3 regions of the Streptomyces sp. NPDC045956 genome follow, and region 2 is predicted to be linked to each of the others. Evidence: predicted binding sites of a transcription regulator. Region 2 holds the regulator's gene; each other region holds the start of a gene.

Region 1 (3,248 bases), on a different contig from region 2:
CTGCGCGGCGCGCGAGGCGGTGTCGGAGGCGGTGACGGTCACGTGGGGGCTCCTTCGGAGGTACCGGTCAGTATGTGCATGCGCATGCACCCACCGGCGCCAACAGGGCCGCTCGTCGCCCGCATTCCGACGGGCCGCCATGAGTGGCCCAGGTCACATCCGTCCGGGAGGAGTCGGGGAGCGGAAACGCCCGAGGGCGGCGCCCCCCTGTCGGGGAGTGCCGCCCTCGGTCCGTAGGACGGTTGATCGACCGGAGCCGATCAGAAGTCCATGTCACCGCCCGGCATGCCGCCCGGGGCGCCGCCCGCGGCGGCCTTCTCCGGCTTGTCGGCGATGACGGCCTCGGTGGTGAGGAACAGCGCGGCGATGGAGGCGGCGTTCTGCAGGGCAGAGCGCGTCACCTTCGCCGGGTCGATGATGCCCTCGGCGATCATGTCGACGTACTCACCGGTCGCGGCGTTCAGACCGTGGCCGACGGTGAGGTTGCGGACCTTCTCCACGACGACGCCGCCCTCGAGACCACCGTTGACGGCGATCTGCTTGAGCGGGGCCTCCAGGGCGAGCTTCACGGCGTTGGCGCCGGTCGCCTCGTCACCCGTCAGCTCCAGCTTCTCGAAGACCTGGGAGGCCTGGAGCAGGGCCACGCCACCACCGGCGACGATGCCCTCCTCGACGGCCGCCTTCGCGTTGCGAACGGCGTCCTCGATGCGGTGCTTGCGCTCCTTGAGCTCGACCTCGGTGGCGGCACCGGCCTTGATGACGGCCACGCCGCCGGCCAGCTTCGCCAGGCGCTCCTGGAGCTTCTCGCGGTCGTAGTCCGAGTCGCTGTTCTCGATCTCGGCGCGGATCTGGTTGACGCGGCCGTTGACCTGGTCGGTCGAGCCGGCGCCGTCGACGATGGTGGTCTCGTCCTTGGTGATGACGACCTTGCGGGCGCGGCCCAGGAGGTCCAGGGTCGCGTTCTCCAGCTTGAGGCCGACCTCCTCGGAGATGACCTCGCCGCCCGTGAGGATGGCGATGTCGCCGAGCATGGCCTTGCGGCGGTCGCCGAAGCCCGGGGCCTTGACGGCGACGGACTTGAAGGTGCCGCGGATCTTGTTGACGACCAGGGTCGACAGGGCCTCGCCCTCGACGTCCTCGGCGATGATCAGCAGCGGCTTGCCCGACTGCATGACCTTCTCCAGGAGCGGCAGCAGGTCCTTGACGTTGCCGATCTTGGAGTTGGCGATCAGGATGTACGGGTCGTCGAGCGACGCCTCCATACGCTCCATGTCGGTGGCGAAGTACGCCGAGATGTAGCCCTTGTCGAAGCGCATACCCTCGGTGAGCTCCAGCTCCAGACCGAAGGTCTGGGACTCCTCGACGGTGATGACGCCTTCCTTGCCGACCTTGTCCATGGCCTCGGCGATCAGCTCGCCGATCTGGGTGTCGGCGGCGGAGATGGAGGCCGTGGAGGCGATCTGCTCCTTGGTCTCGACGTCCTTCGCCTGCTCCAGCAGGGCGGCGGAGACGGCCTCGACGGCCTTCTCGATGCCGCGCTTCAGGGCCATCGGGTTGGCGCCGGCCGCGACGTTGCGCAGGCCTTCCTTGACCAGGGCCTGGGCGAGAACGGTCGCGGTGGTCGTACCGTCACCGGCGACGTCGTCCGTCTTCTTGGCGACTTCCTTGACCAGCTCGGCGCCGATCTTCTCGTACGGGTCCTCGAGCTCGATCTCCTTGGCGATGGAGACACCATCGTTGGTGATCGTGGGGGCGCCCCACTTCTTCTCGAGGACGACGTTGCGGCCCTTGGGGCCGAGCGTCACCTTGACGGCGTCCGCGAGCTGGTTCATGCCGCGCTCGAGGCCGCGCCGTGCCTCCTCGTCGAACGCGATGATCTTGGCCATGTGAAGTGGTCCCTCCAGGACTGGGGGTGATTCCTTCGGACCGCGCCCGCGCCCGCGACGGACGGCTCGCCGGCCTTGTGGTTCCTTCCCCACCCGGCCTGCGGGCCTCACCGACCCGGTCCTTCGTTGTCACTCTCACCTTCAGAGTGCTAACGCCAATGATTAGCACTCGCCCCCATCGAGTGCAAGCGCCTTCGGGGGATCGGCCCGGCCGCTCAGCCCCCGGCGAACACCGGTGCGCCCCGGCGCGGACAGGCCCGTGCCCCGGCGCGGACAGCCCGAAGGGCCCGCACCTCCGGGGAGGTGCGGGCCCTTCGGAGAAGAACCGTTCGCTTTGCGTGGCCGGACGTCTCAGGCGCTGAGGCGAACCATGTCGGCCTGCGGGCCCTTCTGACCCTGCGAGATCTCGAACTCGACCCGCTGGCCTTCTTCGAGGGTGCGGTAGCCGTCCATCTGAATCGCGCTGTAGTGGACGAAAACATCCGCACCACCGTCGACCGCGATGAAGCCGTACCCCTTCTCCGCGTTGAACCACTTGACGGTGCCCTGAGCCATGCCTAACTCCCCTATTACTGGCCCTTGCACAGATCCGCACTTCGCGGACCCGGGTCAGACCTCGCCCCCCACGACTGGGGGCGTGCGCCGGAACGCGTCGACCGCGGCTGAATGTATCTGTCCAACTGCCGTCTGCAACAGGTCAATCGGACGAGAAATCCGGACGCACCCGGTCCGCAATGTGGCGAGAATTCGCCTGAATTCGGGTCAAGTCGGGGCACGCAAAGGGCACAAAAGCCGCGAAATACGCCCACACTTTGGCTACATCTTGTCGGGCGCCGGGCAGGAATTCGAGATTCCCGATCTTTCGATCGGGAGCGCGTTCCCCAACCCTACCGCGCTCAATCCCATGGAATTGCCCCCTCCGCTTCTCTCACGGAGGGGGCAATTCGATGAACGCTGCGTCACCTCAATTACCGATGGTAACGGCGGGGGCGGGTCAGCCGCCGGCGACCGCCGGGATGATGGAGACGCCCGCGCCGTCGGGGGTGGCGGTCTCCAGGCCCTGCTCGAAGCGGACGTCGTCGTCGTTGACGTAGACGTTGACGAAGCGGCGCAGCTTGCCCTGGTCGTCCAGGACGCGGGCGGCGATGCCCGTGTGGTTCTTCTCCAGGTCGGCGATGACCTCACCGAGGTTCGTACCGTCGGCGGCGACCTCGGCCTTTCCACCGGTGTAGGTGCGCAGGATGGTGGGGATGCGAACGGTCACGCTCATGCGAGGCCAGCCTCTCGGAAGGAGTCCAGGTTCGGGCGGATGGTGGTGGTGAGTCCGGTGCCGGCCACCGCGTCCAGCGTCTTCAGGCCGTC
Region 2 (3,248 bases):
TCGGCGGAGTACTGGCGCATTCTCAGGACGATACGAGGAATCCGCCGTCCGTGATCAGCGCGACACGCCGAAGCGCGCGGCCAGCGCGTCCCGTTGGGACCGGACGAACGCCGCGTCCACCACCGCTCCGTGGCCGGGCACGTACAGCGCGTCCGCACCGCCCAGGGCGAGCAGCCGGTCCAGGGCGGCCGGCCAGCGCGCGGGCACGGCGTCCGGGCCCGCCTGCGGCTCGCCGGACTCCTCGACCAGGTCGCCGCAGAACACGACCGGCGGATCACCCGGCACCAGCACCGCGAGGTCCTGGCCGGTGTGCCCCGGCCCCACGTCGGCCAGCAGCACCCGCCGGCCGCCGCCCAGGTCGAGCGGGTACGCGCCGTCGACCTCGCGGTGGACGCGGACGAGCGCGTCGGCCGCCTCCTCGGCCGCCCCCGCGTCCAGCCCCTCCGCCACCGCGTCCGCACGCAGCGCCTCCCGCCCCCGTCCGCCCGGCGCGAACACCGCCCCGACGCCCGCCGCGCCGTGGACCTCCACGCCCGCGAAGGCCGCCGCGCCGAAGACGTGGTCGAAGTGCGGGTGGGTCAGCGCGAGATGCGTCACACGGTGACCGGCGAGCCGCCGTGCCTGCGCACGCACCCGGGCGCCCTCCCCGAGGCTCGACCCGGTGTCCACGACCAGTGCCGTGCCCGCGCCGACGACCAGCCCCGCCGTGCAGTCCCACACCGGCAGCCGGCACCGGCCCACCCCGTCGGCCAGCCGCTCCCATCCCAGGTCTTCCCAAGTCACTGTCACGACGGCGACGCTAGGGCCTGTCTGACGATTCCCGCCTGCCTCGTGACGCCACGCACGCACTCTCGCGTCAGAGAGGCCCTAGCGGTGCGGCACCCGCGCGCACGGCGGCGCGGCCCGGCCTTGCCGGGGGCGTACCCCACGGCCGTACACTGGGCCGGGGAAGTCTGGCACTCGTCCACGGTGAGTGCCAGGAGGAACACCGGGCGGACGACTTCTGGAGGTGTGCGCGATGCTCAGTGAACGCAGGCTGAAGGTGCTGCGCGCCATCGTCCAGGACTACGTCGGCACCGAGGAGCCGGTCGGTTCCAAGGCCCTCACCGAGCGGCACAACCTCGGCGTCTCCCCGGCCACCGTGCGCAATGACATGGCGGCCCTGGAGGACGAGGGGTTCATCGCCCAGCCGCACACCAGCGCCGGGCGCATCCCCACCGACAAGGGCTACCGGCTCTTCGTCGACAAGCTGGCCGGCGTCAAGCCGATGACCGCGCCCGAGCGGCGTGCCATCCAGAACTTCCTGGAGGGCGCCGTCGACCTCGACGACGTGGTGGCCCGTACGGTGCGGCTGCTCGCGCAGCTGACCCGGCAGGTCGCCGTCGTGCAGTACCCCTCGCTGACCCGCTCGACCGTGCGGCACGTGGAGCTGCTGGCGCTGGCGCCCGCGCGCCTGATGCTGGTGCTGATCACGGACACCGGGCGGGTCGAGCAGCGGATGGTCGACTGCCCGGCGCCGTTCGGGGAGTCGTCCCTGGCGGACCTGCGCGCGCGGCTCAACAGCCGGGTCGCGGGCCGCCGTTTCACGGACGTGCCGAGTCTGGTCGAGGATCTCCCCGAGGCCTTCGAGGCCGAGGATCGCGGTACGGTCTCCACGGTGCTCTCCACCCTGCTGGAGACGCTGGTCGAGGAGAACGAGGAGCGGCTCATGATCGGCGGCACCGCCAATCTGACCCGCTTCGGGCACGACTTCCCCTTGGTGATCCGACCCGTCCTCGAGGCGCTGGAGGAGCAGGTCGTGCTCCTCAAGCTGCTCGGCGAGGCGAAGGATCCGGGTGTGACCGTCCGTATCGGTCACGAGAACGCCCACGAGGGACTCAACTCCACGTCCGTCGTGTCGGTGGGCTACGGTTCGGGCGGCGAGGCGGTTGCCAAGCTCGGCGTGGTCGGACCGACCCGCATGGACTACCCGGGAACGATGGGAGCGGTACGCGCAGTGGCACGGTACGTCGGACAGATCCTGGCGGAGTCTTAGGTGGCCACGGACTACTACGCCGTACTCGGCGTGCGCCGCGACGCTTCCCAGGACGAGATCAAGAAGGCGTTCCGGAGGCTCGCCCGCGAGCTGCACCCGGACGTCAACCCCGATCCGAAGACCCAGGAGCGGTTCAAGGAGATCAACGCCGCCTACGAGGTGCTCTCGGACCCGCAGAAGAAGCAGGTCTACGACCTCGGGGGCGACCCCCTCTCGCAGGCCGCCGGCGGTGCGGGCGGCTTCGGCGCGGGTGGCTTCGGGAACTTCTCGGACATCATGGACGCGTTCTTCGGCACGGCGTCGCAGCGCGGACCGCGCTCGCGCACCCGCCGGGGCCAGGACGCGATGATCCGCATCGAGATCGAGCTGGACGAGGCCGCCTTCGGCACGACCAAGGACATCCAGGTCGACACGGCCGTCGTCTGCAACACCTGCAACGGCGAGGGCGCGGCCCCCGGCACCTCGGCCCAGACCTGTGACATGTGCCGTGGCCGCGGTGAGGTCTCGCAGGTCACCCGGTCCTTCCTGGGCCAGGTCATGACCTCCCGGCCCTGCCCCCAGTGCCAGGGCTTCGGCACCGTGGTCCCGACCCCGTGCCCGGAGTGCGCGGGCGACGGCCGGGTGCGCTCCCGGCGCACGCTGACCGTGAAGATCCCGGCCGGCGTCGACAACGGCACGCGGATCCAGCTCGCGGGCGAGGGCGAGGTCGGCCCCGGCGGCGGCCCCGCCGGCGACCTGTACGTCGAGATCCACGAGCTGCCGCACTCCACCTTCCAGCGCCGCGGCGACGACCTGCACTGCACGGTCACCATCCCGATGACGGCGGCGGCCCTCGGCACCAAGGTGCCGCTGGAGACCCTCGACGGCATGGAGGAGGTCGACATCCGCCCGGGCACCCAGTCCGGCCAGTCGATCCCGCTGCACGGCCGCGGCGTCACCCACCTGCGCGGCGGCGGCCGGGGCGACCTCATCGTCCACGTCGAGGTCACCACGCCCACCAAGCTCGACACCGAGCAGGAGCGCGTCCTGCGCGAGCTGGCCAAGCTGCGGGGCGAGGAGCGCCCGCAGGGGCAGTTCCAGCCGGGTCAGCAGGGGCTGTTCTCCCGTCTGAAGGACGCCTTCAACGGGCGGTGACGCGAGGCTCGCCAGGGGCTCCGTGGTGCGGATGCTCCTGGCGTATGCCGACGGACGCCCGGATTCGGACTTGTTCGGA
Region 3 (3,248 bases), on a different contig from region 2:
AGCGGGTGACCTTCACCGGGTCGATGACGCCGGCCTTGACCAGGTCGCCGTACTCGCCGGTGGCGGCGTTGAAGCCCTGGCCCTTGTCCAGCTCGGCGACCTTGGAGGTGATGACGTAGCCCTCCAGGCCGGCGTTCTCGGCGATCCAGCGCAGCGGCTCGACGGCGGCGCGGCGGACGACCGCGACACCGGTGGCCTCGTCGCCGGTCTTGCCGAGGTTGCCCTCGAGGACCTTGACGGCGTGGACCAGCGCGGAGCCACCACCGGAGACGATGCCCTCCTCGACCGCGGCGCGGGTCGCGGAGATGGCGTCCTCCAGACGGTGCTTGCGCTCCTTCAGCTCCACCTCGGTGGCGGCGCCGACCTTGATCACGCACACGCCGCCGGCCAGCTTCGCGAGGCGCTCCTGGAGCTTCTCGCGGTCCCAGTCGGAGTCGGTGGACTCGATCTCGGCCTTGATCTGGGCGATGCGGCCCTCGACCTCGTCGCGCTTGCCGGCACCGTCGACGATCGTGGTGTCGTCCTTGGTGACGGTGATGCGGCGAGCGGTGCCGAGCACCTCGAGGCCGACCTGGTCGAGCTTGAGGCCGACCTCCTCGGAGATGACGGTGGCGCCGGTGAGGACGGCCATGTCCTGGAGCATCGCCTTGCGGCGGTCGCCGAAGCCGGGGGCCTTGACGGCGACGGCGTTGAAGGTGCCGCGGATCTTGTTGACGACGAGGGTGGAGAGGGCCTCGCCCTCCAGGTCCTCGGCGATGATCAGCAGCGGCTTCGAGGCGCCGGCCTGGATGACCTTCTCCAGCAGCGGCAGCAGGTCGCCGATCGAGGAGATCTTGCCCTGGTTGATGAGGATGTAGGGGTCGTCGAGGACGGCCTCCATACGCTCCTGGTCCGTGACGAAGTACGGCGACAGGTAGCCCTTGTCGAAGGCCATGCCCTCGGTGAAGTCCAGCTCCAGACCGAAGGTGTTGGACTCCTCGACGGTGATGACACCGTCCTTGCCGACCTTGTCCATCGCCTCGGCGATCAGCTCGCCGACCTGCTGGTCCTGGGCGGACAGCGCGGCCACGGCGGCGATGTCGGACTTCTCGTCGATCGGGCGCGCGGTGGCGAGGAGGTCCTCGGACACGGCGGCGACGGCCGCGTCGATGCCCTTCTTCAGCAGCGCCGGGGAGGCACCGGCGGCGACGTTGCGCAGGCCCTCGCGGACCAGGGCCTGGGCCAGCACGGTGGCGGTGGTCGTACCGTCACCCGCCACGTCGTTGGTCTTGGTCGCCACCTCCTTCACCAGCTGCGCGCCGAGGTTCTCGTACGGGTCCTCGATCTCGACCTCGCGGGCGATCGTGACACCGTCGTTGGTGATGGTGGGGGCGCCGAACTTCTTGTCGATGACGACGTTGCGGCCCTTGGGGCCGATCGTCACCTTGACCGTGTCGGCAAGCTTGTTGACGCCGCGCTCGAGGGCGCGACGGGCGTCCTCGTCGAACTTCAGGATCTTCGCCATGGGAGCGTGAGCCCTCTTCCGGAAATCTTGGGGTTATACGGCAAATGCGCCCCGGGCGCCCGGCTTGTTAAAGGTCGCGGGAGCCAGGGGCGCAGATGAGAAGCCAGGTACTTCGGTGAAGTGAAGAGCCGCTTCTACTTCTCGACGATCGCGAGCACGTCGCGGGCCGAGAGGACGAGGTACTCCTCGCCGTTGTACTTCACCTCGGTGCCGCCGTACTTGCTGTAGAGCACGACGTCGCCGACGCTGACGTCGAGCGGAAGACGGTTGCCGTCCTCGAAGCGGCCCGGGCCGACGGCCAGGACGACGCCCTCCTGGGGCTTCTCCTTGGCGGTGTCCGGAATGACCAGGCCCGAGGCCGTGGTCTGCTCGGCGTCGAGCGGCTGGACCACGATGCGGTCCTCGAGCGGCTTGATGGCAACCTTGGAGCTGGTGGTCGTCACGATCCGACCTCCCCCTTCGGAGATCTCACGGGGTTAACTGTCTGAGGTGGCGACCAGGTGGATCCGTCGTCGCGGGTGCCGGACCTGCCCGTCGCTGTGTTGGCACTCTCCAGTGGTGAGTGCCAGAGCCGAGACTATGACCGCGATTAGCACTCGGTCAAGCGGAGTGCCAATGCAGACGGCGCGTCGGCGGTTTTTCGTACCCGCCGGCCCAGGTGGGCACCCCGCGACGGCGCCGGGCCCGCCCGCTCCCGGCCCGAGCGACCTCGCCCTACAGGTAGTCCTCCAGCCGCCCCACCCTCAGCCCCTGCTCCGCGATGGTGGCCAGCAGACGCGCCGTGCGGTCGCGCAGGTTCCGGCCCGTCGGGTCGTCCGGGGCGACGGTCACGATGTCGCCGGGATGGAGGCGGTGCTCGCCGCGCGTGTAGGCGAGGGCGCCGTCGGCCTCCAGGGACGCGCGCCACAGGACGACTGCCGCGATGCCGCAGTCGGCGGCGGCCCGCAGCGTCGTGGTGTCGTACGTGCCGTAGGGCGGGCGGAAGAGGTGGGGGCGGACACCGAAGCGGGCCGTGAGCTTGGTCTGCTGGCCGCAGATCTCGGCGCGCTGGCCCGCGTGCGGCAGGCCGCGCAGGGAGCGGTGGTCGAGGGTGTGGTTCTGGAGGCTCGCGCCGACCGAGCGGAGCCGCGCGAAGTGGCCGTAGGCGGGTCCGGTGACCGTGTCGGTGAGGAACAGGGTGACCGGGAGGCGCCGTTCGCGGATGAGGGCGGCGAGACGGGGGTCCCGCTCGGCGCTGTCCTCGAAGGTGAGGAAGACGACCCGGTCGGTGGTGCGGACGTGGTCCACGACGGGCGGCAGGTTCTGCCCGCGGTCGCCGCCCTGGGCGGGCTCGCCGGCCGCCGGGTGCTGCGCGGGGCCGGCGAACTGGGCGCAGCCGGTGAGGAGTACGGCGGCCAGGGCGGCCCCGGCCGTCCGGAACCGCCCGCGCCTCACAGGTAGTCCTCCAGCCGGGCCACCGCGTATCCCTCGGCGGTGACCTTGTCGAGGAACTCGCGGACCATGTCGCGCATGGTGCCGTCCCAGTCGTCCTCGCCCCGGAAGTGGCTGAGGACGATGTCACCGGGGTGGATCTCCCGGTCCCACTCCCGGTAGTCCCAGCGGTCGGCGAAGACCTCCTCGTTCCAGATCGGGGCGTATCTGATGCCGCAGGCCTTCGCCGCGCGCAGGGTGTCGCGGTTGTAGTTGCCGAAGGGCGGGCGGAAGAGGGTGGGGCGGCTGCCGTAGCGCTTCTCGATCACGTGCT

The links. The regulator HrcA, encoded in region 2, represses chaperone genes, less so after heat shock. The targets are predictions, from matches to a motif close to TTNGCACTCNGNNNNNCNGAGTGCNAA.
Region 1: the regulator HrcA is predicted to act here: its motif matches at 2,049-2,075, upstream of groL (chaperonin GroEL).
Region 3: the regulator HrcA is predicted to act here: its motif matches at 2,094-2,120, upstream of groES (co-chaperone GroES).

The regions. Positions count from the first base shown of each region.
Region 1 covers NZ_JBWKKZ010000011.1:149,684-152,931, reverse strand. Annotated here, with positions in the region: gene AC07FV_RS27030 (NADH:flavin oxidoreductase) at 1-42, opposite strand, end outside; gene groL (chaperonin GroEL) at 261-1,886, opposite strand; gene AC07FV_RS27020 (cold-shock protein) at 2,238-2,441, opposite strand; gene AC07FV_RS27015 (MoaD/ThiS family protein) at 2,881-3,156, opposite strand; gene thrC (threonine synthase) at 3,153-3,248, opposite strand, start outside.
Region 2 covers NZ_JBWKKZ010000001.1:503,928-507,175, forward strand. Annotated here, with positions in the region: gene AC07FV_RS02155 (DUF3097 domain-containing protein) at 1-20, opposite strand, end outside; gene AC07FV_RS02160 (MBL fold metallo-hydrolase) at 55-789, opposite strand; gene hrcA (heat-inducible transcriptional repressor HrcA) at 1,019-2,035, shown strand; gene dnaJ (molecular chaperone DnaJ) at 2,036-3,169, shown strand.
Region 3 covers NZ_JBWKKZ010000012.1:88,595-91,842, reverse strand. Annotated here, with positions in the region: gene groL (chaperonin GroEL) at 1-1,504, opposite strand, end outside; gene groES (co-chaperone GroES) at 1,639-1,947, opposite strand; gene AC07FV_RS28240 (polysaccharide deacetylase family protein) at 2,219-2,938, opposite strand; gene AC07FV_RS28235 (polysaccharide deacetylase family protein) at 2,935-3,248, opposite strand, start outside.